DNA from 2 places in the Arthrobacter sp. PM3 genome. Region 2 is predicted to be linked to the other one. Evidence: predicted binding sites of a transcription regulator. Region 2 holds the regulator's gene; the other holds the start of a gene.
What was found. The regulator LexA, encoded in region 2, represses DNA repair genes until DNA is damaged. The targets are predictions, from matches to a motif close to TCGAACANNTGTTCGA.
Positions count from the first base shown of each region.

Region 1: the regulator LexA is predicted to act here: its motif matches at 5,587-5,602, upstream of CFN17_RS05115 (DUF6504 family protein).

Region 1 is NZ_CP022314.1:1,102,108-1,110,680, forward strand. It holds gene thrS (threonine--tRNA ligase) at 1-1,609, opposite strand, end outside; gene CFN17_RS05110 (DNA polymerase III subunit alpha) at 1,629-5,147, opposite strand; gene CFN17_RS05115 (DUF6504 family protein) at 5,144-5,479, opposite strand; gene CFN17_RS05120 (hypothetical protein) at 5,684-6,070, shown strand; gene CFN17_RS05125 (chorismate mutase) at 6,128-6,454, opposite strand; gene CFN17_RS05130 (VOC family protein) at 6,469-6,891, shown strand; gene CFN17_RS05135 (SOS response-associated peptidase) at 7,189-7,950, opposite strand; gene CFN17_RS05140 (mycoredoxin) at 8,085-8,342, shown strand; gene CFN17_RS05145 (S-(hydroxymethyl)mycothiol dehydrogenase) at 8,442-8,573, shown strand, end outside.
Region 2 is NZ_CP022314.1:3,117,682-3,126,254, forward strand. It holds gene hflX (GTPase HflX) at 1-419, shown strand, start outside; gene CFN17_RS14240 (ATP-dependent DNA helicase) at 412-2,571, shown strand; gene lexA (transcriptional repressor LexA) at 2,579-3,328, opposite strand; gene CFN17_RS14250 (LysM peptidoglycan-binding domain-containing protein) at 3,718-4,161, shown strand; gene CFN17_RS14255 (histidinol-phosphate transaminase) at 4,252-5,370, shown strand; gene hisB (imidazoleglycerol-phosphate dehydratase HisB) at 5,484-6,110, shown strand; gene hisH (imidazole glycerol phosphate synthase subunit HisH) at 6,107-6,853, shown strand; gene CFN17_RS14270 (hypothetical protein) at 6,854-7,012, shown strand; gene priA (bifunctional 1-(5-phosphoribosyl)-5-((5-phosphoribosylamino)methylideneamino)imidazole-4-carboxamide isomerase/phosphoribosylanthranilate isomerase PriA) at 7,059-7,805, shown strand; gene CFN17_RS14280 (SseB family protein) at 7,819-8,573, shown strand, end outside.

The DNA.
Region 1 (8,573 bases), 2.0 Mb from region 2:
GGCGGGTGCCGTCGGCGGCCTGGAATTCCAGTTCGAAGCGTTCGGGCAGGTTGAAGTCCAGCTGGATGGTGGACATCTGCCAGGTGCGGCCGAGCGCGTCCTTGGCCTGGACCGAGATCTTGGGGCCGTAGAACGCTGCTCCGCCCGGATCCGGGACCAGTTCGAGGCCGGAGGCTTCCGCCACCTCGGCGAGGGTGCGGGTAGCTTCCTCCCACGTGGCGTCGTCGCCGACGAACTTGTCCTCGTTCTTGGTGGAGAGCTCGAGGTAGAAGTCGTCCAGCCCGTAGTCCTTCAGCAGCCCGAGGACGAAGTTCAGCGTGGTGGTGAGCTCGTCCTTCATCTGCTCGCGGGTGCAGTAGATGTGGGCGTCGTCCTGGGTCATGCCCCGGACGCGGGTCAGTCCGTGGACCACGCCGGACTTCTCGTAGCGGTAGACCGAGCCGAACTCGAAGAGCCGCAGCGGCAGTTCGCGGTAGGAGCGGCCCCGGGACCGGAAGATCAGGTTATGCATGGGGCAGTTCATCGGTTTGAGGTAGTAGTCCTGGCCCGGCTTGCGGACCGTGCCGTCCTCGTTCAGTTCCGCGTCGATGTGCATCGCCGGGAACATGCCTTCGCGGTACCAGTCCAGGTGGCCGGAGACCTCATACAGGTGGCCCTTGGTGATGTGCGGGGTGTAGACGAACTCGTAGCCGGCGTCCACATGTCGCTGCCGGGAGTAGTCCTCCATGGCCTTGCGGATGATGCCGCCCTTGGGGTGGAACACCGGCAGGCCGGAACCGAGCTCGTCCGGGAAGGAGAACAGGTCCAGTTCCGCGCCGAGTTTGCGGTGGTCGCGACGTTCGGCCTCGGCAATGCGCTCCTGGTAGGCCTTCAGGGCGTCCTTGGTGGGCCAGGCGGTGCCGTAGATGCGCTGCAGCTGCTGGTTGTTCTGGTTGCCCAGCCAGTAGGCGGCCGAGGACCGGGTCAGGGCGAAGGCGTTGGAGATCAGCTTGGTGTTGGGCAGGTGCGGGCCGCGGCACAGATCGCACCAGACGGTGTCGCCGCTCTTGCGGTCCACGTTGTCGTAGATGGTGATGTCGCCCGCGCCGACCTCAACGTTGACGCCCTCGCCGGCGTCGGCGGCGTCGTTCTTCTTGCCCAGGAGTTCGAGCTTGTAGGGCTCGTCCTTCATGGCTTCGCGGGCCTCGTCCTCGGAGACTACGCGGCGCACGAATTTCTGGTTCTGGTTGATGATTTTCTGCATCATCTTTTCCAGCTGGCGCAGGTCTTCCGGGGTGAAGGGCTCGGCGACGTCGAAGTCGAAGTAGAAGCCGTCCGTGATGTAGGGCCCGATCCCGAGCTTGGCGTCGGGGCGCAGCTGCTGCACGGCCTGGGCCATGACGTGGGCTGTGGAGTGGCGCAGGACGTTGAGCCCGTCCGGGGAGTCAATGGTCACGCCCTCGACCGTGGCGTTCTCCGGAAGGGCCTGGTCCAGGTCCAACAGAGCGCCGTTGACGCGGGCTACAACGACGTCGCGGCGCTCAAAGAAGAGTTCCGCGCCGGTGGTCCCGGTAGTCACCTTGGTCTCTTCGCCGTCGACGAGAAGGGTGATCTGCTGGGCATCTGACACGGGTGTCTCCTATTCAAAGTTAAGGCTTCGTAGCTTGTGGCGTACGGGGACCACAGCCAGCCTCGTCCATGCTATCGGTTTCTGAAGAGGCCAACCAACGCGGCGCGGCCGCGGCCGGGGCGCCGGAAACGGGCTCCGGGAACGGCAGGGTTTCGGTGCGGCTGAGGTCCCAGGCCATGCTGGCGCTGATGCTGATCCCCCGCGGCCCGGTCCGGCGGGTGGTGCCGCGGATCAGCAGCAGGCGGGTGCTGAACAGCAACGGTCCGGCCTGCTCCTGCGCCTCGTGGAAAAAGACCGAGTCCACGCAGCCCGTGCCGTCGTCGACGCTGATGAACACCACCCGGCGGCCGCCGCGCATGGGCGGGGTCTGCGTGGCCACCCGCACCCCGGCCACGAGCACTTCCGTGCCGTTGCGCAGCCCCAGCAGCCTGTCAGCGGTGGTGACGCCGAGCCGGTCCAGCAGCGGGCGGTGGCTGGCCATGAGGTGTTCGCTGACGTCCACGGCCATGAGGTCCAGTTCGGCCCGGACGATCTCCACCGTGCTCGGCGCGGGCAGCACGGCCGGAAGGTTCTTCAGTTCCACGTCGCCCAGCGGCAGCGCCAACTGTCCCTCGATGACCTCCACGCCCTTCCGGAGGGGCCGGCTCCGGAGCTCCTGCAGGTGGTGGACCAGGTCCGCCCGGTTGGCGGCTCCCCCGGATGCCCGGTGCAGTGTGTCGAAGGCGCCCAGCTGGGCCAGGCGCTGGATGCCGGGCCGGCTCAGCCGGGACCGGGCGCGCAGGTCCGCCAGGGAATCGTAGGGCTGGCCGGCCACAATCCGCTTCAGTTCGGCGGCGGAGAGCCCGAAGATGCCGTTCAGGCTCAGCCGGATGCCCAGCTTGCCCCGGTCCGGCCCGGCGTCGACCCGCTCCACCCGGTACTCGGCCCGGCTCCGGTTGATGTCGAGGGGAAGGATGGGGATGCCCAGCCGGCGGGCCTCGGCCACGAGCAGGCGTTTGGGGTACATGCCGGGATCGTGCTCCCAGAGCCCGGCCAGGAAGGCTTCCGGGTGGTGCGCCTTGAGCCAGGCCGACTGGTAGGTGGGCACGGCAAAGGCGGCGCCGTGGGCCTTGCAGAACCCGAAGCTGCCAAAGGCCTTCAGCGTGCCCCAGACCTTGTCCACCACCTCGGGGCTGTAGTTCCGGGCCCGAGCCTCCTTCCGGAAGAATTCCTCCACCCTGGCTTCCAGCACCTCGTTGCCCAGCGCCCGGCGGAATTCGTCGGCGCGCGCCAGGCCGCACCCGGTCATGACGTCGAAGGTTTTGAGGATCTGTTCGTGGAAGACGGTGACCCCGTGGGTTTCCTGGAGGACCGGCTTGAGGTCAGGGTGCGGGTAGATCTCGGGGGCGAACCCGTGCCGGTGCTCCAGGAAGGGCCGTACCATGTCGGATTTCATCGGGCCGGGGCGGAACAGTGAGATGTCGATGATGAGATCGTTGAATTCCCGGGGCGCCATCTTGCCGATCAGTTCACGCTGGCCCGGCGATTCGATCTGGAAACAGCCCAGGGTGTGGGTGCTGCGGATCAGTTCAAAGGTTGCCTCGTCATCGAGCGGGACCGCGTTGAGGTCGATGCGCCCGTCCGCGGCAATGTAGTCCGGGCCTGCCCCGTCCGGGCCGGCCGGATGCGCGCCGGCGGCCACCACCTCGGCCTTGGAGGGGTGGAGCCGGATGACTTCCCGCACGGCGAAGGCCATGGCGCTCTGCATCCGGACACCCAGGACATCGAGCTTGAGCATGCCCATGGGGTCCATGTCGTGCTTGTCGAACTGGCTCATGGGCAGCCCCAGGCCGCTGGGCTGCACGGGGGTGCGGTCCAGCAGGGTGGCATCGCCCAGGATCACCCCGCACGGGTGCATGGAGATGTGGCGGGGCAGCCGGTCCAGCCGTTCCGTGAGGTCCACCAGCAGGTCCAGCTGCTGGTTTTCGCCGGCGCCGCGCTGCTCCACCCGGCCCGCGAATTCCTTCAGCTCGGGTTTCTCCGCGAGGGCTTCGCGGAAGTGCCGGGCCGAGAACCGCCACAGCTGCTTGGCGATTTCCCCGACCTCGCCGTCGTCCATCCCCAGGGCCAGGCCGGCGTCCCGCACGGCACCGCGAGCGCGGTAGCCGTTCTGCATGCTCATCAGCGTGACGCGTTCGGCCCCGAAGCGCTCAAAGATTTTCCGGTAGACGTTGTGCCGTTCGGCGCTTTCGACGTCGATGTCGATGTCCGGCAGCGTGGCCCGGTCGCGGGAGAGGAAGCGTTCAAAGATGAGGTCGTGCTGGAGCGGGTTCACCTGGCTGATGTCGATCAGGTAGTTGACCAGGCTCGACGCTCCCGAACCCCGGGCAGCGGCCCGGACGTCCATGGCCAGGATCATGCGGGAGACCTCGGCGACGGTCAGGAAGTAGGAGGCAAAGCCCAGCGAGTCGATGATCCGGAGCTCGTGCTGCAGCCGGGCCCGCATCTGCTGCTCCTGCCGGCCGGAGATACCCGGGAAGCGGCGGCCGATGCCGGCCTCGCAGCGCAGGGTCAGCTCTGCGAGCGCGTCACCGGCGATCCCGATCACGGCTGCTTCCGGCACCACGGGCTGCTTCCAGCCCATATCGGCTGCCGGGTCCATGCGGCAGCGGTCGGCGAGCGCCTCGGTCTGGGCGAGGAGCCGTTTGAGGTCCGCCGTGCCGTATCCGGCGGCGTGGATGATCTCCTTGCCCAGGTCCAGCATCCGGGCCGGCGATTTAAGCCAGGCCTGGCCGTTGGGCTGCAGCAGCGGGGCGGCGGACAGTTCGGGGAGGGATTTGAGGGCCCGGGCGGAGTCCAGCACATCGGCGGTGGCCGCGCCGTCCTCGGCGACGTAGCGTACGGCGTTGCTCAGCACGGCCGGTACCGCGTGCTCTGCGGCGAGTTTGAGCATGCGCACGGCATGGGCGGTGCTTAGCGGCTCCCCGGGCGGGCTGAGCTGGGAGACCACCTCCGCGGCCAGCGTCCCGGGAGGCATGGCGTCCAGCCAACGTTTGAAGAGGGTCCGGGGGCGCAGGTACCGCCGGCCGCCCATGGCACGGCCGACGTCGGAGTCCGGGCCGATCAGGACGGTCAGGACCGGCTGCAGGGTTTCCGGGTGCAGGGTGCGGGAGGCCAGCTCCGCCCGGGTGACGGCCACCGGCACCGCTCCCTGCGCTTTGCCCGTGGTGCGGGCGTGGGCGTCGGAGATCAGCCGGCATAGCGCCCGGTACCCGGCGCCGTTATTGTGGCCGTGCGCCAGTACGACGACGCGTCCCCCGAGCTGGGTGCGGAGGTCGCCGTCGTCGTCGAAGACCGCGAGGTCCACCCCGACGATCGCGTCCAGGCCGGCGGCCATGCATGCCTTCAGGTGCTTGACGGTGCCGTAGAGCCCGTCACGGTCCGTGCAGGCGAGCGCGGTGGCGCCGTCGGCCGCCGCGGCGGCGGCGAGTTCATCCGGCCAGGAGACGCCGTAGTGGGCGCTGAAGGCGGTGGAGACGTGCAGATGGGTGAAGCTCATGCCGATTCGGGCTTCCGGAGGGGGCGCAGGGCGTCGTGGATTTTCAGGAGCCGCCACCGGCCGCTGCCGACATGCCGGCTCAGGTCCAGGGTGAGGGTGGGCTCCGCCGCGTGGTCCCCGGCGGCACGCACCTGGACCCGCCAGATCTCGTGGTCCACCAGGCCCGGTCCGCTCCCGAGCGGGGCACGGCTTTCCTCCGTCCACCACTGGCGGCGCTCATACCAACGGACGGGTTCCGCGCAGACCGTGTAGTTCCGGCCGGCCCAGTGGAGGCGCAGGGGCTGCCCGGAGGGCGTGCAGGCGACCTCCACGGACTCGCTGAACGTCCCCACACTGCCTCCCGTGCCCCCTCCGGCGCCTGTCCGGCGCCGATTCCCGTGCCTGTCCCATGCCTGTACTGTGCCTGTACTGTGCGCAGTCCAGCGCATATCCAGAATATTCGAACATATCTTCGAATAAATCCAGTTTACGCAGGGACGGCGGCAAAACCCAGATCAGGGGTGGACGGACGCAGGCGCAGGTAGCAGGATTGAGCCATGAGCTCCCATAACGCACTCCTGAAGCACGTAAGCATCGCCGCCAAGGACTCAACCTTGGTGGCGACTTTTGATATAGACGGCAATATCCCCGGGCAGGGCGCCTATGTTGTGGGGCTTGTGGCGGCCACCCCGGACCATTCCCATCAGCGAAGAATGGGGATCGAATTCATGAACGGCGAGGCCGTGTCCTTCTACTGCTTCAGCCATGACGGCACTGAGGAAAACTTCGACCTCGCGGGGGTCGAACACTCGGGCAGCACCATCACCGGCAACTTCCCCCTCACCACAGTGCTGGGATTGCCGAAGGGACACCTCATGACGGCGTTCAGCGATTGCGACGGCCGTGACTACCAGTCCAATGTGCCGGTGGAAGAATCCCTCTAACCGGCGGCAACCGGCATAGGACCAGGGCGGCCGCCTGCCGGTGGCCGCAACCCCTGCTCAGTTGCCGGCTTTGTAAACTTCCAGCTCCAGCGCGGTGAACGCCTCCACCATGGCGCGGTAGGTTTTCTCGACGATGGCGGGATCGATGTCCTTCTGCTCCGCCGTTGCCTTGACGTGCTCGATCACGCGTTCCACCCGGCCCGGCGCCCGGACCTCGGCGCTGTCCGCCTTCAGGGTGCCGGCGATCCGGATCAGTCGCTCCCGGCGCCCGATCAGTGCCACGATCTGCTCATCCACCTCGTCAACGGCTACCCGCACTGCTGCGAGTTGTGCCTTGTCGGCTTCGGCGTCTTTGTCGTATCCGTGATTTGTGGACATGTGCATGACAGTATCTAAAGATGCAGCCACGAGTCGACTTGATTTCCTTGGGAGTCCGCAGCGTTGAGGCCTCCCGCAGCTTCTATGCGGACGGCCTCGGCTGGCGCATCCACCGCGAGGTTCCGGGCGAGGTGGTCTTCATCCAGGCCAATCACGGGCTCATCCTCTCGCTGTGGGACGCCGCCCGGATGCAAGCCGAGGCGGGCACCAGCGCCCCCGCCGGCGTCCCCTGCATCACGCTGAGCCACAACCTGGCCAGCACGGCCGAGGTGGACTGGGTGATGGCCGAGGCCGAGGCGGCCGGCGCCACCATTGTCGCGGCCCCGAAGACCCAGCCCTGGGGCGGCTACACCGGCTATTTCGCGGATCCCGACGGCTTCCGCTGGGAGGTCGCCTACAACCCCACCTGGGCGGTCGACGACGCCGGCCGGGTCTCGCTCTAACGCTCACCTCTCCCCGAAACGACGGGGATACAGGACCACGGATGGTGACAGGCCGGGTAATAGGTACTCACGCCAAGATTCCCCGACTTGCCGCTTCGGCCGGACAGGCCGCCGCTCCCCTCACCAAGGGCACCATGGCCTATCGAGGTGTCTGCCGGGTCGCCGTCATCTCGCGCCGCCGCCACCCATTCGACGCAAATGGCCGCTATGGGCAAGGTCTTCCCGGCCGTTTGTGGCGAATGGGCGGGAAGGGGCGTGTCCGGGAATCGATGGTCGCCGTCCGCCGCACCGGACTGGTCAGAACAGAGTCCCGACCGGCTGGATGAGTTCCGGTGAGTCGTTCTTGACGTTGCCGACAGCGGTGCCCACGGCGTCGATCTTCCAGCCTTCGGCGACATCGTGCGCGCCCGCCCGGACCAGGTCCACCAGGGCGGCGGCGTCCCCGGCGTGCGGGTCCAGCCAGGCCTGCATGGTGTCGCGGTCCATCGGCAACGGGACACGGTCGTGCAGGGCGGTCAGTTCGGCGAGCATCCCGCCGGCATACCCTTCCGGCGGCGAATCGCAGGTGAGGATCGAGGTCGAAAGCAGCCAGCGTTCCGGGTCGCCGTCGGCTTTGGACGGGTCTTTCCACCATTCGTACAGCCCGGCGAACACGATCGGGCCGCCGTCGGCCGGGTGCACGTAGTACGGCTGCTTGCTGCGGCCCTCGCCGGCTTTCCATTCGTAGTAGCCGTCGGCGGGGACCGCGCAGCGCCGGGTCCGGACGGCTTTGCGGAACGAGGGTTTCTCCAGCACGCTCTCGCTGCGGGCGTTGATCATCTTCGACCCGATCCCCGGGTCCTTGGCCCAGGAGGGCACCAGCCCCCAGCGGGCCAGGTGCAGCTGCCGCACGGGCTTGGCCGGCGATTCGCCGTCAATGAGGCGTTCGAGCAGGATGGGCACGTCAGCTGTCGGGGCCACGTTCCAGGACGGCGGGATCACGATCTCCTTTTCAAGTTCGGCGTCGAACTCGGCCAGCAGGTCTCCGACGGCCCGGGCCATCACGTAGCGTCCACACATGTCCCCAGCATGCCACCGCGGACCGCCGTGCGGGAATAGTGTGCCGCACGGTACGGTTATTGCCAGTGACGTACGCCCTTCGCGGGCCGGCCTCCAACGCCGGCCCCCCCAATCACCAGTCTGAGGAGAACTTCGTGGACTTCACCCCCGAATCCGGCACCATCACCATGTTTTCGACCACTTGGTGTGGCTACTGCAACCGGCTGAAGAAGCAGCTGGATGCGCAGGGCATCGGGTACACCGAGATCAACATCGAGGAAGTCGAAGGCACGGCCGATCTCGTGGAGAAGCTCAACGGAGGCAACCGCACCGTCCCCACCGTGCTGTTCCCGGACGGCACCGCGGCCACCAACCCCTCCGCAGCGGAGGTCAAGACCCGCCTCGCGGCCTGAGCCCCGAAGCACCTGAACCACCAGTAACCAGCCAGCGGGCGCGGCCTCACGGAGGCTGCGCCCTGTTGCATGCAGCGACACGAACTGAGGGAGAAGTCCATGGTCCACAAAGTCAAAGGCGCCGTAGTCCGTTCCAAGAACGCCGAGGTCACCCTGGAGACCATCCTGGTGCCGGATCCGGGCCCCGGCGAGGCACTGGTGGACATCCTCACCTGCGGCGTCTGCCACACC
Region 2 (8,573 bases):
TGCATGTCGTGGACGTCTCGCACCCGGATCCGGAGGGCCAGATCGCCGCCGTCCGGACGGTGTTCAGCGAAGTCGACGCCCGCAAGGTGCCGGAAATCATTGTCCTGAACAAGGCCGACGCCGCCGACCCGTTCGTGGTCGAACGGCTCAAGCAGCGCGAACCGCGCCACGTGGTGGTCTCGGCCCGCACGGGTGAAGGCATCCCGGAGCTGCTGAGGGCCATCAGCGAGGGCATCCCGCGTCCCAGCGTGAAGCTTGAGCTGCTGATTCCGTATAACCGCGGCGACCTGCTCAGCAAGCTCCACGAGTCCGACGCCGAGATCCTCAGCCTCGACCACGAGGAAACCGGAACCCGTGCCGTCGTGATGGTGCGCGAAGGACTCGCCGCCGAGCTGGATCCCTTCATCAGCAATGACTGAGGCCGCGGTGACCGGGGCGGGCGCTGATTCAGCCGACCCGGAAGCGGCCGGCGCCGACCCGGATGCAGCCGGCGCCGACCCGGATGCGGCCGGCGAGGAGTTCGTCATTGAGCTCCTCGACCGTGCCGTGTCCGGGATGGGCGGCCAGAGCCGCGCCGGCCAGCACGAAATGGCCCGGCAGGTGGCGCGCGCAATCGAGAGCGGCGACCACCTGCTGGTCCAGGCCGGCACCGGCACCGGCAAGTCCCTGGCCTACCTGATTCCGCTGATCGCCCACTCGCTGACCAGCAACAAGCCCACCCTGGTCTCCACGGCCACGCTGGCGCTGCAGACCCAGATTGTCGGCCGGGACCTGCCCAGGCTCCTCAAGACCCTCACGCCAGCCCTGAAGCGTCCCGTGAGGGTGGCCCTGGTGAAGGGCCGGGCCAACTATGTCTGCCGGCACAAGCTCGAAGGCGGCTTCCCGTCCGAGGAGCCCTCCGAGGGGCAGCTGTTCTCCCTGGGCGAGGACACGTCCGTGCCGCACTTTGCCGCCGCGCTCGGCGGACCGTCGTCGCAGCTCGGCAAGGAAGTGGTGCGGCTGCGCGAGTGGGCCGAGGACACGGCCACCGGGGACCGCGACGAGCTCATGCCCGGCGTCACGGACCGCGCCTGGCGCCAGGTCTCTGTTACGTCCATGGAGTGCCTCGGCGCGCAGAAGTGCCCGCACGCGGCCGAATGCTTCAGCGAACTGGCCCGGCAGAACGCCGCCGATGCCGACGTCGTGGTCACCAACCATGCCATGCTTGCCGTCAGCGCGTTCGAAGGCCTGGCAGTCCTGCCCGAATATGACGTCGTGGTGGTGGACGAGGCCCACGAACTGCAGGACCGCGTCACCGGCGCCGTCTCCGGCCAGCTCTCCGTGGCGATGGTGCACGCCGCCGCGTCCGGGGCCCGCAAGCACACCGGCATCACCGTGGACGCGCTGAACAACGCCGCTTCGCACCTCGAGCTGGCCATCGCCGGCGTCCCCAGCGGCCTGATGCCCAACGGCCTGAACAGCGACCAGCTGGACTGTGTCGACCAGCTGCGCGACGCCTGCCGTGCCGCGCTCTCAGACTCCAAGGGGGACAGTTCCACCACGGCCGACGGCGGCCGGCAACTGGCCCGCTCACGCCTCATGGTGATACTGGAACTCTGCGAACGACTCCTGGCCGCGCGGGAAAACGGTGAAGTGGTGTGGTTTTCCCGCAACAGCAGCTTCGACCCGGCCCAGGGCTACTCCCAGCCGGACGAGTCCGCGCCTGCCCTGATCAACGTCGCACCCCTGAGTGTCGCGGGGCGCCTCCGGGAGGGGCTGTTCGCGGACCACACCGTGATCCTGACATCGGCCACCCTGGCCATCGGAGCGGCTTTCGAGCCCGCGGCCGGCGGCCTCGGACTGGTCGGCAACGGCGCGCCGAGCTGGACCGGCGTCGACGTCGGATCCCCGTTCGACTATCCGAAGCAGGGCATCCTGTACGTCGCGCGGCATCTGCCCAAGCCGGGCCGGGGGCTGTCCGCAGAGGCCCTGGACGAACTCGAGAAGCTGATCCGGGCCTCCGGCGGCGGTGCCCTGTGCCTTTTCTCGTCCCGGCGCGCGGCGGAGGAGGCCGCCGACGCGTTGCGGCCCCGGTTGGGCCTGAGCATCCTGTGCCAGGGCGAGTCGAGCATGACGGCGCTGGTGCGCCAGTTCGCCGACGAACCTAACACCTGTTTGTTCGGCACGATGTCCCTGTGGCAGGGCGTTGATGTTCCCGGCGTGTCCTGCCGGCTGGTGGTCATTGACCGGATTCCGTTCCCGCGGCCGGACGACCCCCTCATGACGGCGCGATCACGGGCCGTGGCGCAGGCCGGCGGCAACGGCTTCATGTCTGTCTCGGCCACGCACGCGGCAATCCGGCTCGCGCAGGGGGCCGGGCGCCTCATCCGCTCCACATCGGACAAGGGGGTGGTGGCGGTGCTTGATTCGAGGCTGTCCACGGAGCGCTACGGCGGATTCCTCCGCGCCGCGCTCCCGCCCTTCTGGCCCACCACCGATCCGTCGATCGCCGTGGCCGCGCTGACGCGCCTCGCGAAGGAGTCCGCCACGGAATCCGGAAACGAATCCGGCACCGGGTCCGGCCAAGGCTAAGGCCGGGCTAGAGGGAACGCAGTACCGAGACGACCTTGCCCATGATGACGGCGTGGTCGCCGAGGATGGGCTCGTACTGGGTGTTCTGCGGCAGCAGCCACGTGTGGCCGTCGCGCTGGCGGAACGTCTTGACCGTTGCCTCGTCATCCAGCAGTGCGGCCACGATGTCGCCGTTCACGGCGTCGCCCTGGCGGCGGACCACTACCCAGTCGCCGTCGCAGATGGCGGCATCGATCATCGAGTCGCCAGCGACCTTGAGCATGAAGAGTTCGCCGTGTCCGACCAGCTGCCGGGGCAGGGGCATGACGTCCTCCACCACCTGGTCCGCGAGGATCGGGCCGCCGGCGGCGATGCGCCCCACAAACGGCACCATAGCTGTGTCCGTGGCGCTGGCGAGCTCGGTCACGGACAGGCCTCCGACGGCGCGGAGTCCGCTGGACTTTTCGACGCCGGAAATCGCAGTGGTCCCCTCATCGAGGGTCAGCGGCATGAGTACTTCCATGGCCCGCGGCCGCTTCGGGTCCCGCCGCAGGTAGCCGAGCTTCTCCAGTTGGGAGAGCTGGTGCGTGACGCTGGACAGGCTGGCCAGGCCGACCGTATCGCCGATTTCGCGCATGGACGGCGGGTAGCCGTTGTCCGTGACGGACCGCTGGATGGTTTCCAGGATCTTTTTCTGCCGGACGGTGAGGCTCTTGGGTGCCCGGGCAGGCTGGGAGTTCCGTGGGGTGGCCCTGCCGCCGGTGGCTTGTGCTGCCATGTTCGCCAACGCCTTTCCTTGCCGCGCGGCTGCCGTGGCGGCTGCGGCGCGGGAACTTCCGGCCTGAAATGTCAGACCCTCCTGATCGACTACCGGTGAACAAGTTCACAGGTGGTCCTTTCCCTCAAAACTAGGCCAGCTGCAGGGCTTTTTCAAACATTTGTTCTAGCGAGTCTCGACATCGTTCGTCACTAAGTGCTAAAACAGAACAAGCGGGATTCGAATATGTGTTCGATTTAAGGATTCGGGGGCCGGGCCCGTCGTTCGGCTCTATGTTCGAAGATCGTTATCCGAGGTTCTTTGTTCGAAGTTTTGTCGGAAAGTTTGGCCGGTTGGCGAGTAGGTGGAGTACGCCGGGCGGCACCGTATGGTCCAGGAGGGCACAGTTCATGTCAGCAGCAAACGCGATTCACGGCACTTTTGATCACCGCATTTCGAACCGCAACGCCCCCGCCCGGCCCAAGGTCGCTGCCGGGCGGGACGTCGTTGCCCCGCAGGGCGTCACTGGCCGGCGGCAGCAGGCACCGTTGCGGCTCACCCGGCGCGGACGGTTCGTGTTCTTCGGTCTGCCCCTGATCCTGCTGGCCGGGCTCGTCCTGTCGTTCAGCGGATTCATCAACGCGCCCGCGAAGGCGGCAGACGCCGCGGACCAGCTCTCGGCGACCCCAGCACTCTCCGTCACCGTCCAGCCGGGAGAATCCCTGTGGGCCATTGCCGGATCCGTCGCGCCGGAGCGCGATCCCCGTGACGTCGTGGCGGATATCGTGCAGCTGAACAACCTCGGCGATGCGCGTGTAATGCCCGGCCAGCAGCTCTTCGTCCCGACCAGGTAGCGGCCGCCCAGGGAGGCAGCCGCCTGCCGTCCCGGGCGTCACAGTTTCAGCGCCCGTCCCGCAACCACTTAAACTGGACAAGTGACTGACGTGACTGACCAGCTTGAGCGCCTCAACCGACTGCCCCTGCGGACCAACCTTCGCGGCCTGCGCCCGTATGGCGCGCCACAGCTGGACGTCCCCATCCTCCTCAACGTCAACGAGAACACCCATGGCGTCCCGGCCGATGTCCGTGCGGCAATTACCGAAGCCGTCAGCGCTGCCGCCACCGGGCTGAACCGCTACCCGGACCGGGAGTTCACCGAATTGCGTGAGGCCCTCGCCGAATACCTGGGCCATGGCCTGGATGCGGACAATATCTGGGCCGCGAACGGCTCGAACGAAGTCCTCCAGCAAATCCTCCAGGCGTTCGGGGGCCCCGGCCGGACCGCCCTCGGATTCCCTCCCACGTATTCGATGTACCCGCTGCTGGCCTCCGGCACGGACACTGCGTACATCACCGGCGCCCGCGCGGAAGACTACGGCCTCAGCGCGGAATCGGCGGCCCGCCAGGTTCGGGAACTGCAGCCGAACATCGTCTTCCTGTGCTCGCCGAACAACCCCACCGGCACCGGCCTGGGGCTTGACGTCGTCGAGGCCGTTTACGACGCCGGTGAGGCCAGCCAGACAATCGTGATCGTCGACGAGGCCTACCACGAGTTCGCCCACGACGGCACGCCCAGCGCGCTCACCCTGCTGCCGGGCCGCGAGCGGCTCATCGTCTCGCGCACCATGAGCAAAGCGTTTGCCCTCGCCGGGGCGCGCCTCGGATACATGGCCGCGGCGCCGGAAGTCGCCGACGCCCTGCGCCTGGTCCGCCTGCCGTACCACCTCTCGGCCATCACCCAGGCCACCGCCCTGGCTGCTCTGCAGCACCGAGTGGCGCTCATGGCGGACGTTGAGGACATCAAGCGCCAGCGGGACCGGATTGTCTCCGAACTCACCCGCATGGGCCTCAAGCCCGCGGCTTCCGATTCGAACTACGTGTTCTTCGGCGGTCTCAAGAACCCTCACAACGTCTGGCAGGGCCTCCTGGACGCCGGGGTCCTCATCCGTGACGTCGGCATCCCGGGGCACCTGCGGGTCACTGCGGGCACTGAGACGGAAACCACAGCGTTCCTTGAGGCCCTTGAGCGCATCCTGACCAGCAACTCAACACGGCAGGCCTAAACTTGACGGGGGAGCCCGGAGCGCCCCGCCAGGTTGCCGGCACCCTGCCGTCTTTGAATTGCCGCATTTCAATCGCCGACTTCCGCCGGCCGTCTTCCAAAGGACACATGTACATGAGCAACATCGGAGCCACAGCTGTCGAGACCCGGACCGCACGCATGGAACGGACCACCAGCGAGTCGTCCGTCCTGGTCGAGATCAACCTGGACGGAACCGGGGTCTCCGACATCAGCACCTCGGTGCCGTTCTATGACCACATGCTCACGGCCCTGAGCAAGCACTCCCTCATTGACATGACCGTCAAGGCCACCGGCGACACCCACATCGACGTCCACCACACCGTCGAGGACGTTGCCATCACCTTCGGCGAGGTCCTGAAGACCGCCCTGGGCAACAAGGCCGGAATCCGCCGCTTCGGCGAGGCGACCGTACCCCTGGATGAAGCCTTGGCCCAGGCCGTCGTCGACGTCTCGGGCCGGCCGTACCTGGTCCACGCAGGGGAGCCTGCCGGCCAGGAATACCACCTGATCGGCGGCCACTTCACGGGCTCCCTGACCCGCCACGTCTTCGAGGCGATCACGCTCCACGCCGGAATCTGCCTCCACATGAATGTCACCGCCGGACGGGACCCGCACCACATCGTCGAGGCCCAGTTCAAGGCCTTTGCCCGCGCCCTGCGCGCCGCCGTCGAGCCCGATCCCCGGGTCGAGGGCATCCCGTCCACTAAGGGCGCCCTGTGACCGGGCCGATCCTCCGCGACGGGGCCATCATTGACCCCTCGGCAGGCGCCCGGCCGGCATCTCCGGCGGGCAAGCCCACCGTCACGGTCCTGGACTACGGCTCCGGAAACGTCCGGTCCGCGGTCCGCGCGCTGGAGCGGGCCGGCGCGGAAGTCATCCTCAGCTCCAAGCCGGAGGATGTCCTGAACGCCGACGGCCTCGTGGTTCCCGGCGTCGGCGCCTTCGAAACCGTCATGCGCGAACTCAAGTCCGTGGACGCCATCCGCCTGATCGGCCGCCGGGTCGCCGGCGGACGCCCAGTGCTGGCCATCTGCGTCGGCCTCCAGGTGCTCTTCGAGGCCGGCGTCGAACACGGCACGGAAGCCGAAGGCATGGGGGAGTGGCCCGGCAAGGTGGAGCTGCTGCCCGCCGATGTCGTGCCGCACATGGGCTGGAACACCGTCTCCGTCCCGGAAGGGTCCACGCTGTTCGCCGGCGTCGAGGACGAGCGCTTCTACTTCGTGCACTCCTACGGCGTCCAGCACTGGGACTTCGACGTCATCCAGCCGCGCATGGCCGCGCCCCTGGTGACCTGGTCCGAGCACGGCGCCCCGTTCATCGCGGCCGTGGAAAACGGCCCGCTCTGCGCCACGCAGTTCCACCCGGAGAAGTCGGGCGACGCCGGCGCGCGGCTGCTGCGCAACTGGGTCGGGAGCCTGCGTCCGGCCGGTCCCAACGCCGCAGCCCCGGGACAGACCGCCTAGATGTGGTCCCTGGTGCTCATGGGCCTCGCCGGCCTGCTCGTTGGCGGGGCAATCTCCTTCCGGCAGCAGAAAAGTCCGCGCTGGGTGCAGATCGTGTTCTACATCCTGGCCGGCATGTCACTGCTGGCCGCCTATCTCCTGACCCTGCCGGCGTCCTGACAGCCCGCCGCTCCCCATCACCCATCCCCAAGCTGAGGACTCCACGATGACCACCGAAACCCCGTTGCCCGTACTCGAGCTCCTGCCCGCCGTCGACGTCGTCAACGGGCAGGCCGTCCGGCTCGTGCAGGGCGAAGCCGGCAGCGAGACCAGCTACGGCACCCCGCTGGAGGCGGCCCTGAACTGGCAGCAGCAGGGGGCCGAATGGGTGCACTTGGTGGACCTCGACGCCGCCTTCGGCCGGGGCTCCAACGCGGAACTGCTCCGCGAAGTCGTGGGGCGCCTGGACATCAAGGTCGAGCTCTCCGGCGGCCTGCGTGACGACGAGTCCCTCGAGAAGGCGCTCGACCTCGGCGTCGCCCGCGTGAACCTGGGCACCGCGGCCTTGGAGAACCCCGAATGGACGGCCCGGGTGATCGACCGCTTCGGCGACAAGATCGCCGTCGGACTGGACGTCCGCGGCACCACCCTGGCCGGCCGCGGCTGGACGAAGGAAGGCGGGGACCTCTGGGAGGTGCTCGGCCGCCTGGAGGATGCCGGCTGTGCCCGGTACGTCGTCACCGACGTCACCAAGGACGGCACGCTCCAGGGCCCCAACGTCGAACTGCTGCGCCAGATGGTCGAGAAGACGGGCAAGCCCGTGGTCGCCTCCGGCGGCATTTCCAGCCTCGTGGACCTGCAGGTCCTACGTTCCCTGGTGCCGCTCGGCGTTGAAGGGGCCATCGTCGGCAAGGCCCTTTACAACGGCAACTTCACCCTGCCCCAGGCCCTTGACGTCGCCGGCCGCCGCTAGGCGGTCCCCGGTCATGACGCCCACCCACGAGCCCGGCGACTCCGAGGCCAGCCCGGACCCAGCCCAGCCGGGCACAGCCCAGCCGGACACGGGCGCAGCTCCCGTCCGGCACCTGCCAGGACACATCGCGGCGGCCCTCGCCGGCGCCGGCGGCCCGACCGACTCCGCCGGTCAACCGTGGGCAGGACGCAGCCTGGCCGGGGATGACGCGAAGATCCACAATTTCGAGGACGACGACGGTGCCGCCGACGCCGGCTATCTGGCCGCCGTGGCCCGGCTCGCCGACGGCGCGGGCGACGAAGCCGCCGTCGTGGCCGCGCTGGCCACCGCCCGGGTCTTCGTGCCCATCCTCGCCCAGCTCGCCGAGGAGGGCGAAGGCGCCGGCGGCCTCCATGCAGACAAGCAGGCCGACATGGCCCTGGTCACGCTCAAGGCCCCGGACGGGCGCACGGCCATGCCCGTCTTCACCTCGGCGGCGGCGCTGGAGGCCTGGCACCCTGACGCCCGGCCCGTCGCCGTCTACGCGGCCCGGGCGGCCCTTTCCGCCGTCGCGGAGGGTGCCGAACTGCTGGTGCTGGACCCTGGCGCCGACGTGACGTTCGTCGTGCGCCGGCCGGCCGTCTGGGCCCTTGCCCGGCAGCAGGAGTGGACGCCTTCGTACGCTGATCCGGAACTCGCGCAGGCCGTCGGGGAAAGTGCGGTTGGCTTTCCGGCGGTCCGCCGTGTTGAAATTCATCCCGGGGGTGGAATTGCCTCGGCTACGGCCGA